2 regions of the Pseudomonas sp. GW460-LB5 genome follow, and region 2 is predicted to be linked to the other one. Evidence: riboswitches for the same ligand, from Rfam matches in the RefSeq annotation. Region 2 holds a riboswitch; the other holds the start of a gene.
The links. Region 2 has a riboswitch for thiamine pyrophosphate ahead of thiC (phosphomethylpyrimidine synthase ThiC). Riboswitches for the same ligand answer to the same signal wherever they lie in the genome.

Region 1: it holds a riboswitch for thiamine pyrophosphate, as region 2 does, so the genes downstream of both, AC07XM_RS16235 (TenA family protein) here and thiC (phosphomethylpyrimidine synthase ThiC) in region 2, are expected to answer to the same signal.

What each region holds. Positions count from the first base shown of each region.
Region 1 covers NZ_JBWKXT010000025.1:12,810-20,577, reverse strand. The annotation lists gene codA (cytosine deaminase) at 1-1,198, opposite strand, end outside; gene AC07XM_RS16250 (PucR family transcriptional regulator) at 1,203-2,420, opposite strand; gene codB (cytosine permease) at 2,417-3,682, opposite strand; gene tenA (thiaminase II) at 4,042-4,707, opposite strand; gene AC07XM_RS16235 (TenA family protein) at 4,704-5,351, opposite strand; TPP riboswitch at 5,430-5,544, opposite strand; gene AC07XM_RS16230 (Ig-like domain-containing protein) at 5,795-7,768, shown strand, end outside.
Region 2 covers NZ_JBWKXT010000064.1:140-7,907, forward strand. The annotation lists gene thiC (phosphomethylpyrimidine synthase ThiC) at 1-1,837, opposite strand, end outside; TPP riboswitch at 1,992-2,098, opposite strand; gene AC07XM_RS26655 (TolC family outer membrane protein) at 2,259-3,692, shown strand; gene waaA (lipid IV(A) 3-deoxy-D-manno-octulosonic acid transferase) at 3,845-5,116, opposite strand; gene AC07XM_RS26665 (LysR family transcriptional regulator) at 5,128-6,018, opposite strand; gene AC07XM_RS26670 (DMT family transporter) at 6,106-6,438, shown strand; gene AC07XM_RS26675 (hypothetical protein) at 6,511-7,068, opposite strand; gene AC07XM_RS26680 (NAD(P)/FAD-dependent oxidoreductase) at 7,274-7,768, shown strand, end outside.

The DNA of each region.
Region 1 (7,768 bases), on a different contig from region 2:
CCTTGCCATTGCGTACCGACACCAGGGCATGTCCCTGGGTGCGCACCATTTCGTAGTCGTCAGGCGCCGACAGCAGCAACAGGTTCGCCGGCCGCCCCACTTCGATGCCGTAGCGCTCGCCCAGGTTCAAGGTGCGGGCGCTGTTATCGGTGATCAGGTCAAGGCAACGCTGAAGGTCTTCGTAACCAAGCATGTGGCAGATGTGCAGGCCGGCCTCAAGAATGCGCAGGATGTTGCCGTTGCCCAGCGGGTACCACGGGTCGACGATGGAGTCCTGGCCAAAGCACACGTTCATGCCGGCACGGTCAAGTTCGGCAACACGGGTGACACCCCGGCGCTTGGGGTAGTTGTCAAAGCGTCCCTGCAGGTGAATGCTTTCGGTCGGGCACGACACGAAGTTGATACCCGACAACTTGAGCAGGCGGAACAGCTTGTAGCAGTAGGCATTGTCATACGAGCCCATGGCCACGGTATGGCTGGCCGTCACCCGGGCCCCCATGCCGCGCACCCGGGCCTCTTCGGCCAGCACTTCGAGGAAGCGTGACTGCGGGTCGTCGGTCTCATCGCAGTGCACGTCCACCAGGCAACCGGTGCGCTCGGCCAGGTCCATCAAAAACTTCACCGACGACACGCCCTGGTCGCGGGTGTTCTCGAAATGGGGAATGCCGCCGACCACATCGGCGCCAATCGCCACTGCTTCGGTCATCAGCGCCCGGCCGTTGGCGTAGGACTCGATGCCTTCCTGCGGGAAGGCGACAATCTGCAAGTCGACCAGCTCGCGTACTTCGTCACGCACCTCGACCATGGCCTTGAGTGCGGTAAGTTGCGGGTCGGTGACATCGACATGGGTGCGCACATGCTGGATACCGTGGTCCACCAGCATGCCGATGGTTTTTTTCGCACGGGTCTTGATGTCATCGTGGGTGGTGAGCTCCTTGCGCTCGGCCCAGCACTCGATGCCTTCGAACAGGGTGCCGCTCATGTTCCACCTGGGTTCGCCGGCCGTTAGGGTCGCGTCCAGGTGGATGTGCGGCTCGACAAAAGGCGCCACCACCAGATTTTGCCCAGCGTCCAGGTCATCGCCAGCGCCAGGTGCTTGCACCCCGCCCTGGGGCGTGATGGCGGCAATGCGCTCACCATTCAGTTCGATGCGGAACAGGCCAGGCTTGCCGCGCAGGCGTGCGTTGAGGATGTTCATGCTGTTACTCCTTGCCGTGGGCTTCGCTCATGCGCCATACCAGCATGGCGACCGAAGCATTCATGCGAAAAAGCGGGTCGTCGATGGATTGCCCGCTCAGTTGTTCGATGCGCTGGATGCGCTGATTAATGGTGTTGCGGTGCAGCCCCAGGCGCTGCGCGGCCTTGAGCCCGTTGCCGTTCTCCATGAGCAAGGCGTCGAGGGTGTGCACCAGGGCGTTGGCCTGCTTGCGCCCAGGGGCGATCAACGGGCCGAGCGTACGGCTGACGAAGTCGTCGATCAGCGAGCGGTCGACGATGCCTTGCAGCAGGCGCAGCACCCCCAGTTCGCTGAAGTTGCAATAGCCGTTGGCCGGGCGCAAGTGCTGCGCTACGTCCAAGGCCTGGCGCGCCTCATTGAGGGCTTGACGGTAGTGCGCACAGTCGTCGGCGAGGCTCGACAAGCCCATGTGCAGGCTCAGTTCACCCGTCACTGCCTGCAACTGCCGATAAAGCCCAGCCAAGGTCTCGGGCAAGTCGTGCGCATCGGCCAGCAGTACCACGAACAGATCACCCGGCAGCTGTGCCATCACGCTCCCTGCCCGTTGGCGGCACCAGGCTTGCAGCTGATCTTCCAATGCCTGGCGGGTAGCTTGCCAGGTCCGCTCGCCGTGGCTCAGCCCGTGGCGCTCGAACAAACCATCCACGCCCGCCAGGCGCAAAGCCAGCAAGCGCCGCGGTTCATCCAGTGCCAGTTGCAGATGCGTTGCCCGCTGCCGGGCAATGGCCAGGCTCGGGTAGTCGCCAGTCAGCAACTGGCCGAGGATATCGTGACGCGAGCGGCGTACCTGGCTCATCTGCACCAAGGCCGTGCCGATCAGGTGGGTGACCACGACCATCTTCAGCGCATAGGGCTGCTCGATCAGCGGCAGGCCAAGTTGTTCGGCACGCGCGATGACAGCCGCAGGGACGCACTGGATAAAGCTGCCGCCAGTGAGGATGACCATGCCGGCGATGCCCACTGCGGCACCATCTTCCACCAGGCTGAGGAGGTTGGCCTCGCCGCGCGGGTGGTTGATGCCAGTGACGAACACCAGCTCACCGCCCATTACCCATTCGGCGATACCTTCGTTTTCCGCCACATAGGGCCAGCGTACCCGCCGTTGCAGGTTGCGCGCCCCGGCCAGCACGCGCATATCGTGCAGACCGGGCAAATGCAGAATCTCGTCCAGCGCCAGGCTCACGGCTCGACACCCGCCTGACCCGGAGCCCGGCGGCGTGCGCCAAGTTCGAGGATGACGATGTAGCACAGGGCCGAGGCGCCGATACCCACCAGTGGAGCGACCCACGGCGAGGCGTACGCCAGTACCGCGCCCACGGCATAGGCAAACAGCCCGGTGAGGTTGTAACGTGGCAGGCTTGCCATGCCCAGTGCCGGGTACTTGCCGCGGTGGCGATACCAGAAATCAGCCATGATCACCCCGCCCACCGGTGGAATGATCGAGCCCAGCAGCACCAGGAACGGGATCAGCATTTCGTACATGCCACCCATCGCCAGCACAATGCCCACCCCCGCCGCCACCAGCGTTGCCGTGCGCCGGCGCTCGCTGCGCAACAAATGGCAGGCGGCCGCGGACACGTTGTAGATGGTCGGCCCCTGGATGGTCCACAGGTTCAGGCATAGCATCACCACCGCTGCAAACGACAAACCCTGCAGCATCATTACCTCGACGATATCGGCCTGTTGGTAAACCATCGCGCACCAGGCACCGGCCACCACCATCAGGCCGTTGCCAAGGAGAAATGCCACCACGCTGGCGGTCACCGCCACCCGGCCGCTGCGCGACAGCCGTGTCCAGTTGGTGGCCTGGGTGGCACCACTGGCGAAGGTGCCGAAGACCATGGTCACCGCTGCCGAAAAGGTCATGGTTTCGTGCGGTACCACTGAGGCCAGGCCGGCAAAGCCGCCAACATCGCGGGTGGCAATGTACATCGACACCAGCAGCAGCACGAACATCAATGGCACCGATACTCGCGACAGCACGTCCAGCCCCTTGAAGCCGATGATGGCAGTAATGCTGAAGCCCAGGCCAAACAGCACCATCAACGGTACGCTGAAACCTTCCGCCAGCCCCAACAGTTTGACCAGCACGATCGCCACGGTGGCTGTGCCCCAGGCGTACCAGCCAAGTTCAGCGAAACCCAGCAGAAAGTCCGAAAGCCGACTGCCAGCTTCGCCAAAACAGAAACGCCCCATCAACACGGTGTTCAGCCCGCTGCGCGAGGCGATGAATGCCAACGCAGCGGCATACAAGGCCAGCAGGCTGTTGCCGAGGGCGGCTACCCACAACATGTCGACAAAATTGAAGGCCATGCCCAGCTTGCCGCCGGCGAACATCGTGCCGGTGAAAAAGGTAAAGCTGAACAGGACCATGGCAATCGGCAGCAGGCCTTTGCGGGCAGACTGCGGGGCTTCGCTGAGGGGGAATTCGCTGGGTGAGCTCATTGCACGGGGCTCCGGGTAGTAGTTGGGAGCTGGAAGAGCAATATGCGGGCCGCTTTTTCGAGCCCCGATACCCGTGATCAAATCGGGCAAGCAGCCCAGACATCAATGTGCACTGTGAACATTAAAGTCGCTTTTATGCGCTGTGAAAGTGTGCCGGACGACTTATTTTGAGGCATTCATGCACCAAAGCCGGCTTGGGCTGGGTAGGATTCACCCAGTCGACCAAGCACTTTTGGGCTGCTGCGCAGCCCATCGCCGGCAAGCCAGGCTCCCACAGGTACGGTACAACCCTTCGAGCATTGCGCGGTCTCTGTGGGAGCCCGGCTTGCCGGCGATGGGGCGCAAAGCGGCCCCGGGGACTACGCCACCCCGTCCAGCCCCATCTGCCAGAAGTCCGCCTCCAGGCTGGACGCCTGGCCAAAAATTCCCACCAAATCGGCAAACCGCTGCTCGGTCATGCTCCGCGCCGCCAGCTCATCCAGGTGTTTGCGCGCTGCCGCCGCCACCCCCTGGTAGCCTTCCCCGGCATACTCGCCAATCCACTCGCGGTACGGGTGGTTGCTCAAATCACCAATCTGCTCGGCCAGGGTCCGGCCTATTTCGGCATAGCCAATCACGCAAGGTGCCAGTGCCACGTGCAGCTCCAGCAGGTCGCCGGCAGCGCCACAGTCCAGCACGTAGCGGGTGTATGCCACCGTGGCCTGGTGTTCTGGCGCGGCCTCAATGTCGGCTTGGGTCAGCCCCCAGCGGGCGCACAGGCGCACGTGCAGTTCGGTTTCATCCAGAATTGCCGCCAACCCGGCCTGCGCGGCGCGGATGTCGTCCGGCCGGCGGCTCTTGTAGGCCGCCAGTGCCCAGGCGCGGGCGAACTGGATCAGGAACAGGTAATCCTGCACCAGGTACGTCCGGAACGCGGCCTCGCTCAGCGTGCCCTCTCCCATCTGCCGCACGAAATCATGGTCTACGTAACGGCGCCACTGTTGCGTGGCTGCGGCCTTGAGGCGATCGAAGATATCCATGCTCATTTGCTCTGCGGGTAGATGGCATCGAAGAAGGCCAGTTCCAACGCAACCGTGCGCTGGTAGAAGTCACTGGCCAGTGCGGCGTGCTGCGGGCCGACACGGTCCAGTTCGGCCTGCAGGAAGGCAACGAAGGCCTGGAATGCCGGGTTATCGTGCAGGGTGATCCATTCGGCATGGACGAAGTTGTGCGGCATGGGTTTCGGCGCTTTCAGCGCCCAGTCCAGGTACAGGCCTTCGGCAACGTTGAGTACCGCCAGCGCTGCTGCATAGGAGCGGGTGGCTGCCGCTTCGCGCATGATGGCCTTGAACCCTGCGGTGGGCGCCGTATCGGCCGGCTCACTACGTTGCGCCGGGCTTACATCCAGCGCCTCGAAGGCCCGCAGGAAGTAGGTGTTTTCATCGCTGGAAATCATCCCGGCAAAGCGGCCGAAGCGCAGGCGCGCCTCGAATGTATCGGCGGTGGCGATGGCTGCGCCCAGCAGGGTCAGGAAGCTGTCGAGAAAGCGATGGTCCTGCACCAGATAGTCGACCATGATCGGGTCCGGCAGGCTGCCGTCGCACAATTGGGTCACGAAACGGTGGCCAACGGCCGCCGACCAGGTTGGCTCGCTCTGGCGGCGCAGGGACTGGCTGAAACGTTCGGTCATGATGCTGTCCTTGATGAAGGTGACAGCGAGACCTTGGCAGTTGACATGGACGGGCCTCGCAGTGAGGCCGGCAAAAAGGCAGGTTACAAGCCCCATCCCTTCGCCGGCATGATCCGGATCAGGTTCGAAGGGTCACCGCGCTGCAGCGTTCAGCGGTTTCTCAGCCCTTTGCCGGGCTCCCCTTGGTAGCCCACACATATACCGCAGCGCGCCGGGTGTGTCACGCCCCAATCCACCCATCCAGCGGGCATTGGGTCCCCGCCAGTGGGGACTTATACCCATTCTTGACGCCCCGTCATTTAGCGCACCTCAGGTACCACAAGGATTTGTTTAACAAAGCATTACTGAAACAGTTGTTGGCACAGCCGTTGCTCAGGGCCTTTTATCGGGCAAAACGCCATTGATGGCTTAGAGCCATGCAGCCGCGAGCGAGGCACAAGGCAATGAGAACACATGCCGTGATCCACCCTGTTAGGTACGCATTCCAGCTTTCTTCAGTCACTGCGCTGATGGTCAGCCTCGGGCTGATCACGGTCATGGCCTCGCCCCTTGACGACAACAGTCAGCCGCCGCCGACCGACCCGTCGGCCTACACCGAGCAACCGGCTGACCCGACCCCGGCCTTGCTCAACCTCAGTACCTTGCCCGAAGCCAACGAAGGCGCGCTGGAGCTGGTCGATGGCGCGCACGGCGACCGCGATACAGTGCGGATAGACAACGTGCTGCCGCCTGCACTGCAAACCTCGGACAGGTACCCCACCAACGGCAAACCCAGCCCACTGTTCGGAGCCCAACCCTTCACCCAGCAATTGTTGCTGTTCGAAGAATTCGGGCCAGAGAAGCTCGACCCGACCACGCCGGCGCCGGCGCCGGAGCTTACCTTTCCCGTCCCCACCCTCGGCGCGGCCCCGGCGCAGGACCCCAACGTCGTCGCGCGCAGCGGGCCAAGTGGTACGGCCCTGGAAGCGTTCCTCAAGCAGCCCGGCCTGTATCCGTACCCGAGCCAGTACGCCAATGTGCTGGACCGCAACCCCTGGAAGGCGCAGATCGAAATGTTCCTCAACCGCCAGCCGGTCGGCTCGCCTGCTGAAGGCCGGCCACCAGGAAAAGCCTGGTCGCACCAGCGTTGGAACGAGTTCTACCCGCAGGCGGCGTTCAAGACCGCCCAGGCCGGGGCGCGTATCAACCTCGGTCTGCGTGATCGCAAACAGCTGCATAACTATGCGTCTGGCGAGTTTGCACCCGGCGGCCTGTACTACCAGACCTCCGACATCCCCACTACGCTGGGCACCACCAAGGGCATTGACACGCGCTTTCACCCGAATATGCCCTTGCAGAACCACAAATCACTGTGGACATTCGACGGCACCTTCCCGCCCAAACTGCTGATGGTACGTTACGGCCAGCCGATCCTGATGCGCCATTACAACGCCTTGCCCATCGACCCCTCGGCCAACGGTGGCTTTGGCCTGCACACCATCTCGACGCACGAGCACAATGGCCACTCCCCGGCAGAGAGCGATGGCTTCGCCAACGCCTACTTCTTCCCGGGGCAGTACTACGACTACCGCTGGCCAGTGCAACTGGCCGGCTACGACACCATCAACACCCGTGCCCAGGATCCGCGGGCAGCCTTCCCCTGCTCACCGGGCGAAACCCTGTTCGTCAACGACGGCACGCCGGGCCTGAAAGCCTGCCAGAACGGCAGCATCAAGATTCGCGGCGACTGGCGTGAAACCATGAGCACCCACTGGTTCCACGACCACATGATGGATTTCACGGCACAGAACGTCTACAAGGGCAACGCCGTGATGATGAACTACTACAGCGCCCTGGACCGCGGTAACGAGGCGCTGCAGGATGGCGTCAACCTGCGCTTCCCCAGTGGCTCCGGCATGCCATGGGGTAACCGTGACTACGACGTCAACCTGGTGATTGCCGACAAGGCCTGGGATGCCAACGGCCAGCTGTGGTTCAACCCGTTCAACACCGATGGCTTCCTCGGTGACCAGATTCTGGTCAACTGGCAGTACCAGCCCAGGCTCAAGGTGCGGGCGCGCAGCTACCGCTTCCGCATCCTCAACGGCTCGGTGTCGCGCTATTTCAAGTTTGCCGTGGTGCGGGAAATTGCCGGTACCAGTGGGGAGTTCAAAGGCCCCTCCGGCTCCAACCTGTCGTATGCCCGGGTGCCGTTCCACATGATCGCCAACGACGGCAACATCATGGAACACGCCGTGCCCTTCGACGGGACCATGGACCTGAACGGCGACGGCAACCTGCAGGACAACCATGGCATCCTGCCGCTGCAAGGCATCGCCGAGCGCTACGACATCATCATCAACTTTGCCAAGAATGGCATCAAGGCAGGCGACAAGCTGTACTTCGTCAACCTGGAAGAGCATCGCACCGGCAAGGGC
Region 2 (7,768 bases):
CGGCCTGCTCGCGCATACCTTGCTCGACCGTTACATCCACGGCCTCGATCTTGGCGGCGTATTCACGCACTTCCTGGGTGATTTTCATCGAGCAGAACTTTGGCCCGCACATCGAGCAAAAGTGCGCCACCTTGGCCGATTCCTTCGGCAGGGTCTCGTCGTGGAAGGCACGGGCAGTGTCCGGGTCCAGACCCAGGTTGAACTGGTCCTCCCAACGGAACTCGAAACGCGCCTTGGACAGGGCGTTGTCGCGAATCTGCGCGCCGGGGTGGCCCTTGGCAAGGTCGGCGGCGTGCGCGGCGATCTTGTAGGTGATGATGCCGGTCTTGACGTCATCCTTGTTCGGCAGGCCCAGGTGTTCCTTGGGCGTGACGTAGCAGAGCATGGCGCAACCGAACCAGCCGATCATCGCCGCACCGATGCCCGAGGTGATGTGGTCGTAGCCCGGGGCAATGTCGGTGGTCAGTGGGCCGAGGGTGTAGAACGGCGCCTCGTCGCAGCACTCCAGCTGCTTGTCCATGTTCTCCTTGATCAGCTGCATCGGTACGTGGCCAGGGCCTTCGATCATGCACTGCACGTCGTGCTTCCAGGCGATTTTGGTCAGCTCGCCGAGGGTTTCCAGTTCACCGAACTGCGCGGCGTCGTTGGCATCGGCGATCGAGCCAGGGCGCAGGCCATCACCCAGCGAGAAGCTGACGTCGTAGGCCTTCATGATTTCGCAGATTTCGTCGAAGTGCGTGTAGAGGAAGTTTTCCTTGTGGTGCGCCAGGCACCACTTGGCCATGATCGAGCCACCGCGGCTGACGATACCGGTGACGCGCTTGGCGGTCAGCGGCACATAGCGCAGCAGCACCCCCGCGTGGATGGTGAAGTAGTCCACGCCCTGCTCGGCCTGCTCGATCAGGGTGTCGCGGAACAGTTCCCAAGTCAGGTCCTCGGCCACGCCATTGACCTTTTCCAGGGCCTGGTAGATCGGCACGGTACCGATTGGCACCGGCGAGTTGCGAATGATCCACTCACGGGTTTCGTGAATGTGCTTGCCGGTGGACAGGTCCATGACCGTGTCCGAACCCCAGCGAATGCCCCAGGTCAGCTTGGCCACTTCTTCCTCGATCGAGGACCCGAGGGCACTGTTGCCGATGTTGCCGTTGATCTTCACCAGGAAGTTGCGGCCGATGATCATCGGCTCCACCTCCGGGTGGTTGATGTTGGCCGGGATGATCGCGCGCCCGCGGGCGATTTCCTGGCGGACGAATTCGGGGGTGATTTCTTTCGGGATGTTGGCACCGAAGCTGTGGCCGGCGTGCTGCTCGTTCAGCAGGCCAGCGGCGCGGGCTTCTTGCAGCTTCATGTTTTCGCGGATGGCTACATATTCCATCTCGGCGGTGATGATGCCCTGGCGGGCATAGTGCATCTGCGAGACGTTGGCGCCGGCCTTGGCACGGCGCGGGTTGCGCACGTGGGCGAAACGCAACTTGGCCAGTTCGGCGTCGTTCAGGCGCTGCTGGCCAAAGTCGGAGCTGAGCCCGCCCAGGCGCTCGGTGTCGCCGCGGGCCTCGATCCACGCCGAACGCACGTCGGCCAGGCCCTTGCGCACGTCGATGATGACGTTGGGGTCGGTGTACGGGCCCGACGTGTCGTAGACCAGTACCGGCGCGTTGGTCTCGCCACCGAAATCGGTCGGGGTATCGTCCAGGCTGATTTCACGCATGGGCACGCGAATGTCCGGTCGCGAGCCTTCGACATAGATTTTGCGCGAGCGCGGGAACGGTTGCACGGACTGCTGATCGACTTGTGCCGATTCGCTGAGGTTGATCGCTTTTTCTTGTTTGGTCATCACAGGCTCTCCAGACGGCTTCCTAGCAGTGGAATGTCGGGGAGAACCTGAAAAGCGCGGACGCACCCATGGAGGCGTGCAGTGCCGGATAGGGGGTGCCTGAAGCTGCATGCAGCTGCGACATTCCCGGACCTGGCACAAGAGGCTCCCCGGGAAGGCGAGCAATCTTGTTCCCTACGCAGGCGCTAACCTGATCAGGTTCAACGGGATCCGCACCTCTGCGATCTCAGCCTTTGCTTCAAGGCACCCCGACAAGAACATGCGCAGTCTAGACTGGAGTGGTCGGCAAAGCCAAGCGGGTAAATGCGCGGATGATGAAAGGCACACCGAGCGATTGTTGCCGGGTGCGCATGGCACTACACTGGCCCATCGCTCGATACTCAACAGTTCAGTAATTAAATTTCGTACAAGGATTGCCTCTATGCTGCGCAAACTCTCACTGGCGATAGCCGTGTCTTGTGCGTCCAACGGAATGGTCTGGGCAGCGGATATGCTCCCGACAGTTAAAACCGACCTGGTCAGCGTTTATCAGGAAGCGGTAGACAACAACGCCGACCTGGCAGCAGCACGCGCCGATTATGGCGCCCGCCGCGAAGTGGTACCGCAGGCCCGCGCCGGGTTGCTGCCGAACCTGTCGGCCGATGCCGAAATGATGAACACCCGCACCAAGCTGGACGAGCCCTCCATCACCTCCAACCGCAGCGGCAATTCATGGAGCGCAACCCTGGCCCAGCCAATCTTCCGCGCTGATCGCTGGTTCCAGCTGCAGGCCGCCGAAGCGGTCAACGAACAGGCAGCGCTGGAGCTGTCGGCCACTGAACAGAACCTGATCCTGCAAACCGCGCAAAACTACTTCGCCGTGCTGCGCGCGCAGGACAACCTGGCCGCGACCAAAGCTGAGGAAGCCGCATTCAAGCGCCAGCTGGACCAGTCCAACGAACGCTTCGATGTGGGCCTGTCGGACAAGACCGACGTGCTGCAATCCCAGGCCAGCTACGACACGGCGCGGGCCAACCGGATCATCGCCGAGCGCCAGGTGCAGGATGCCTTTGAAGCGCTGGTTACCCTGACCAACCGTGAATACACCTCGATTCAAGGCGTGGTGCATACCCTGCCCGTGCAGGTACCCACGCCAAACGACGCCAAGGCTTGGGTCGAAACCGCCGGCCGCCAGAACCTCAACCTGCTGGCCACCAACTATGCGGTTTCTGCTGCTGAAGAGACCCTGCGCCAGCGCAAGGCCGGCCATGCGCCGACCCTGGATGCCGTGGCCAAGTACCAGAAAGGTGACAACGACAGCCTCGGCTTTACCAACCCTTCGCAACTGGGCGTGCGCTACAGCGGCGATGTCGAACAGACCAGCGTTGGCCTGCAACTGAACATCCCGATCTACAGCGGAGGCCTGACCAGCTCGCAGGTACGCGAGGCATACCAACGCCTGAGCCAGAGCGAACAGCAGCGTGAAAGCCTGCGCCGCCAGGTGGTGGAAAACACCCGCAACCTGCACCGCGCGGTGAACACCGATGTAGAACAGGTACAGGCGCGCAAGCAGTCGATCATCTCTAACCAGAGCGCGCTGGAAGCCACTGAAATCGGCTACCAGGTAGGTACCCGCAACATCGTCGATGTGCTCGATGCCCAACGCCAGTTGTACACCTCGGTGAGGGATTACAACAACAGCCGCTATGACTACATCCTCGACAACCTGAGCCTGAAGCAGGCGGCCGGCACCCTGAGCCCGCAAGACCTGCAAGACCTCAAGCGCTACCTGAAACCGGACTACAACCCGGACAAGGACTTCCTGCCGCCAGACCTGGCTGCGGCAGCGGCCAAGAACTTTGAGCGTCGCCCTTGAAATAGGGGCGTATTTCTCACAGACCGGGTTGCTTTCGATGGCCTCATCGCCGGCAAGCCAGCCCCCACAGGTTCCTCACTGGCCTCAAACCCTGTGCAGTACCTGTGGGGGCTGGCTTGCCGGCGATGAGGCCAGGACAACCAAAGCAAACGTCAGCGGACAAGCGCATCCAGGCCATCGAGCAAGCGCTGCAACGCGCCCTGATTGGCCCGCATCACCGCCCTGCCCGCCTCGCCCATGCGCTGCGCATCCTGCGGCAACTCGACCAGCCGCCGCACCGCACCGGCCAGCCCGTCGGCATCGTCCACCTGCTGCAACGCCCCCGCTTCACGCAACATCGCGCTGATTTCGAGGAAGTTGAACACATGTGGCCCCATGAGCACCGGCAAGGCCAGCGCCGCAGGCTCCAGCGGGTTGTGCCCTCCCGTCGGCACCAGGCTACCGCCGACAAAGGCGATATCGGCCAACGCATAGAGGAACAGCAACTCCCCCATGGTATCGCCCAGCAACACGCGGGTCTGGGCATCGACCGGCGCTGCAGAAGAACGGCGCACGGTGGCGAATTGCTCGCTGCACAGCGCATGCACCGCAGCAAACCGCTCAGGGTGACGCGGCACGAGGATCAGCAAGGCATCGCCATGCACCTGCAACAACTGCCGATGAGCCTGCAGAATCAGCGCATCTTCACCGTCATGGGTACTGGCGGCAATCCACACCGGGCGCTGCTCGGCCCCCCACTGCTCACGCAATGCCTTGGCACGCGGTAGCAGTTGCTCATCGATCTTCAGGTCGAACTTGATCGAGCCGGTGACTTTTACGCATTCAGGGCGTGCGCCCAGATCACGGAAGCGCTGAGCCTCGGTTTCAGTCTGCACGGCAATCAGACTCATCTCGGCCAGCATCGGCCGGGTCAGCCTGGCAAAGCGCCCGTAGCCGCGTGCCGAGCGCTCGGACAATCGTGCATTGGCCAGCGCCACCGGAATCCCGCGTTTGGCACACTGGTGAATGTGGTTGGGCCACAGTTCGGTTTCCATGATGATGCCCAGCTTCGGCTGGACATGGTCGAGAAAACGCCCCGCAGCCCACGGCAGGTCGTAGGGCAGGTAGCAATGCTGCACGCGCGGTTCGTCGGCGAACATGGCGCGAATACGCTCGGAACCGGTCGGCGTCATGCAGGTCAGCGTGATCGGTAGTTCGGGATAAGCCTTGAGCAAGGCGCGAACCATGGGCGCTGCAGCAATGCTCTCGCCTACCGACACCGCGTGCACCCAGATCCCGCCCTGGTGCATAAGGGGCAGGTTGAGCGCAAAACGCTCGCCGATACGCTGCCCATAGGCTGGCGCCTTGCGCGCGCGCAGGTACAGGCGCAGCGCAACCAGCGGCAGGCCCAGGTGAAACAGCAAGGTATAGAGTGTTCTGTTCATGGCGGCGAAGTTTACCCGATCGCGCGCAGGTGCACTGCAAAGCGCTCTGCCAGCCACTGCGCGGCCGGGCCCAAGGGTTCATCGCGGCGCCAGGCCAGCTCGGCCACCAAGGCCGGAGGCCGCCAATCGCTGTCCAGTTCAACCATATGCGCTTGGTAGGTCGGATACTGCACCACATGCCGTGGTAACCATGCCCAGCCCAGGCCGCGCATCAGGAGTTCGGCCATGGCGTAGAAGCTGTCGGCGCGCCATACCTGAGGGCTGATCGCCTCGCCGCCGGGATAACCGCTTTGCTGTGGGGTGATCAGTAACTGCCGGTGGCGTGCGAGTTGTTGCCGGGTGACCCGGCCTTCGCCCGCCAGCGGGTGGCCGACCGCGCACACCGTAACCATCTCCACACTGCCCAGCGCCCGCCGCTCCAGCGATGCCGGGATGCTCTCGTGGAGGAAGAACAGGCCCAGATCGGCGCGCCGCTCCACCAGCTTACGCGCTACATCGCCCTGGGCACCGCTGGCCAGTTGCACCTCCAGAAACGGGTAGCGGCTGGCCAGTTCGTCGAGGCTGTCGATCACCGGCTGATACGGCATGGCTTCGTCCTGGGCAACCCGCAGCAGGGCTTCCTGGCCACGCATCAGCGCGAGCGCCCGGCCATCCAGGCGTTCGCACTGACGCAACAGTTCACGGGCATCTTCCAGCAAGGCCGTACCGTTTTCGGTCAGCCTGGGCTGGCGGCCGCTGCTGCGCTCGAACAAGGTGACGCCAAGGTCGGTTTCCAGCAGCGCGATGGCGTTGCTTACGGCCGATTGCGCCTTGCGCTGCTCGCGCGCAACGGCGGAGAACGAACGCAGCTCGGCAACCCGTGCAAACAGGCGCAGTTGTTCCAGATCCCAGCGCTCTGCCATTAACCTATCTCCATTTCTGATAGGTAATGACTTTACCGCATCCAGGGCGCGTCTAGAATGCTCGACCAGTCACCGGAGAAACGCATCATGAACGCCTATACCTATCTCGCTATCGCCATCTGCGCCGAAGTCGTTGCCACTGCCTCCATGAAAGCGGTCAAAGGCCTGAGCACGCCGTTGCCTTTGCTTTTGATGGTGGTGGGTTACGGCATCGCGTTCTGGATGCTGACGCTGGTGGTACGCAGCATTCCGGTGGGCATCGCCTATGCGATCTGGTCGGGGCTGGGGATTGTGCTGATCAGCGTGGCGGCGCTGGTGATATACGGGCAGAAGCTGGATCTACCGGCAATGGTGGGAATGGCGATGATTGTTGCAGGCGTGGTGATAATTCAGCTCTACTCGAAATCAGCTGGACATTGAACGCTCTAAAAAATTGCCGGCACGCTAGTAAATGGCCGCGCCGGCAACATAAAAAACACTCGGAAATTGGAATCACCCCTCGTCGGATATCTCACCAACCCCCTGAGGCCGAATTTCCAATTTCGAAATGAAAAAATCATTCCCAGAAGTTTCGGTAATCGAGTTCTCTATCGCGAGTATGGTTACGTCATCACGGACAGTAAATTCTCCAAAATAATGATCGTAATCATCTTTTAAGTGAAAACCTGTCTTGAGAGTGGTGCCGTTATAATGAAATGACAATCTAGGTTGATTATAAGCACCCTGGCGCCTGGCGGTCATAGCGAATTTCAGTTTATAGCCAGGTGGAAAACCCGAAATCACTTTATACATTATGATTCCTGGGCGCAGAGGCCCCTCGCTGCCGCTACTGCCAAACCGCAGGACAGAACCTTGTTCTGGTTTTTCAGGATCCTCCTGAATTTTCACGAGCGCAGACTGGTTATAAAGCCGCCACCCATTCAAACCATATTTAAGAATATCTTTTTCTTTGTAATCAACGCCTGCCTGAAGCGAGAAATCAGTCAGATGAATAAGACTATTCATATTTTTACCCTCAGTATTTTCAACGCCATTCAAAGCGATAGACAACCGAGAATCCAGCGTAACCCCCCCTCGCGAACTCGAAACTAGCAAATATGACAGTTGCCATGCCGACTTGAAGGAAGTACTGGGCAAACCCACATGTAGTTCGAATCATCCCCCTGCTGCAGCGCGCTACTATCAGAAGGCTGGGCACACAGAGGCACGGCCTTAGCTTGTATACTGCCCAGCTGTCCAACCTTGGAGGTAATCCATGCCAACCGCCATTTCCACTGACGTGCTGATCGTCGGCGCCGGGGTCGCTGGCTTGTGGCTCAATGCCCGGCTGCGCCGCCTGGGCTACTCGACCGTGCTGGTGGAACGCGCCAGCCTCGGCGGCGAGCAGACCATCAAGTCTCAAGGCATTATTCACGGCGGCACCAAGTACGCCCTGCACGGCGCCCTGACCGGCGCTTCGGAAGCCATCGCCGACATGCCACGGCGCTGGCGCGAGGCCCTGGCTGGCGACGGCGAACTCGACCTGGGGCGTACCCGTCTGCTATCCGATGCCCACTACCTGTGGTCGCCGGGGACCTTGGCCGGGAACCTCACCAGCTTCTTCGCCAGCAAGGCCGTGCGCGGCCGGGTCGACCAGGTTAAAGGTGAGCATCTGCCGCCCGCATTGCAGGACCGCGCGTTCAAAGGCAAGGTCTATCGCCTGGCGGAACTGGTAATCGATGTCCCGAGCCTGCTGGCCAACCTGGCCGAG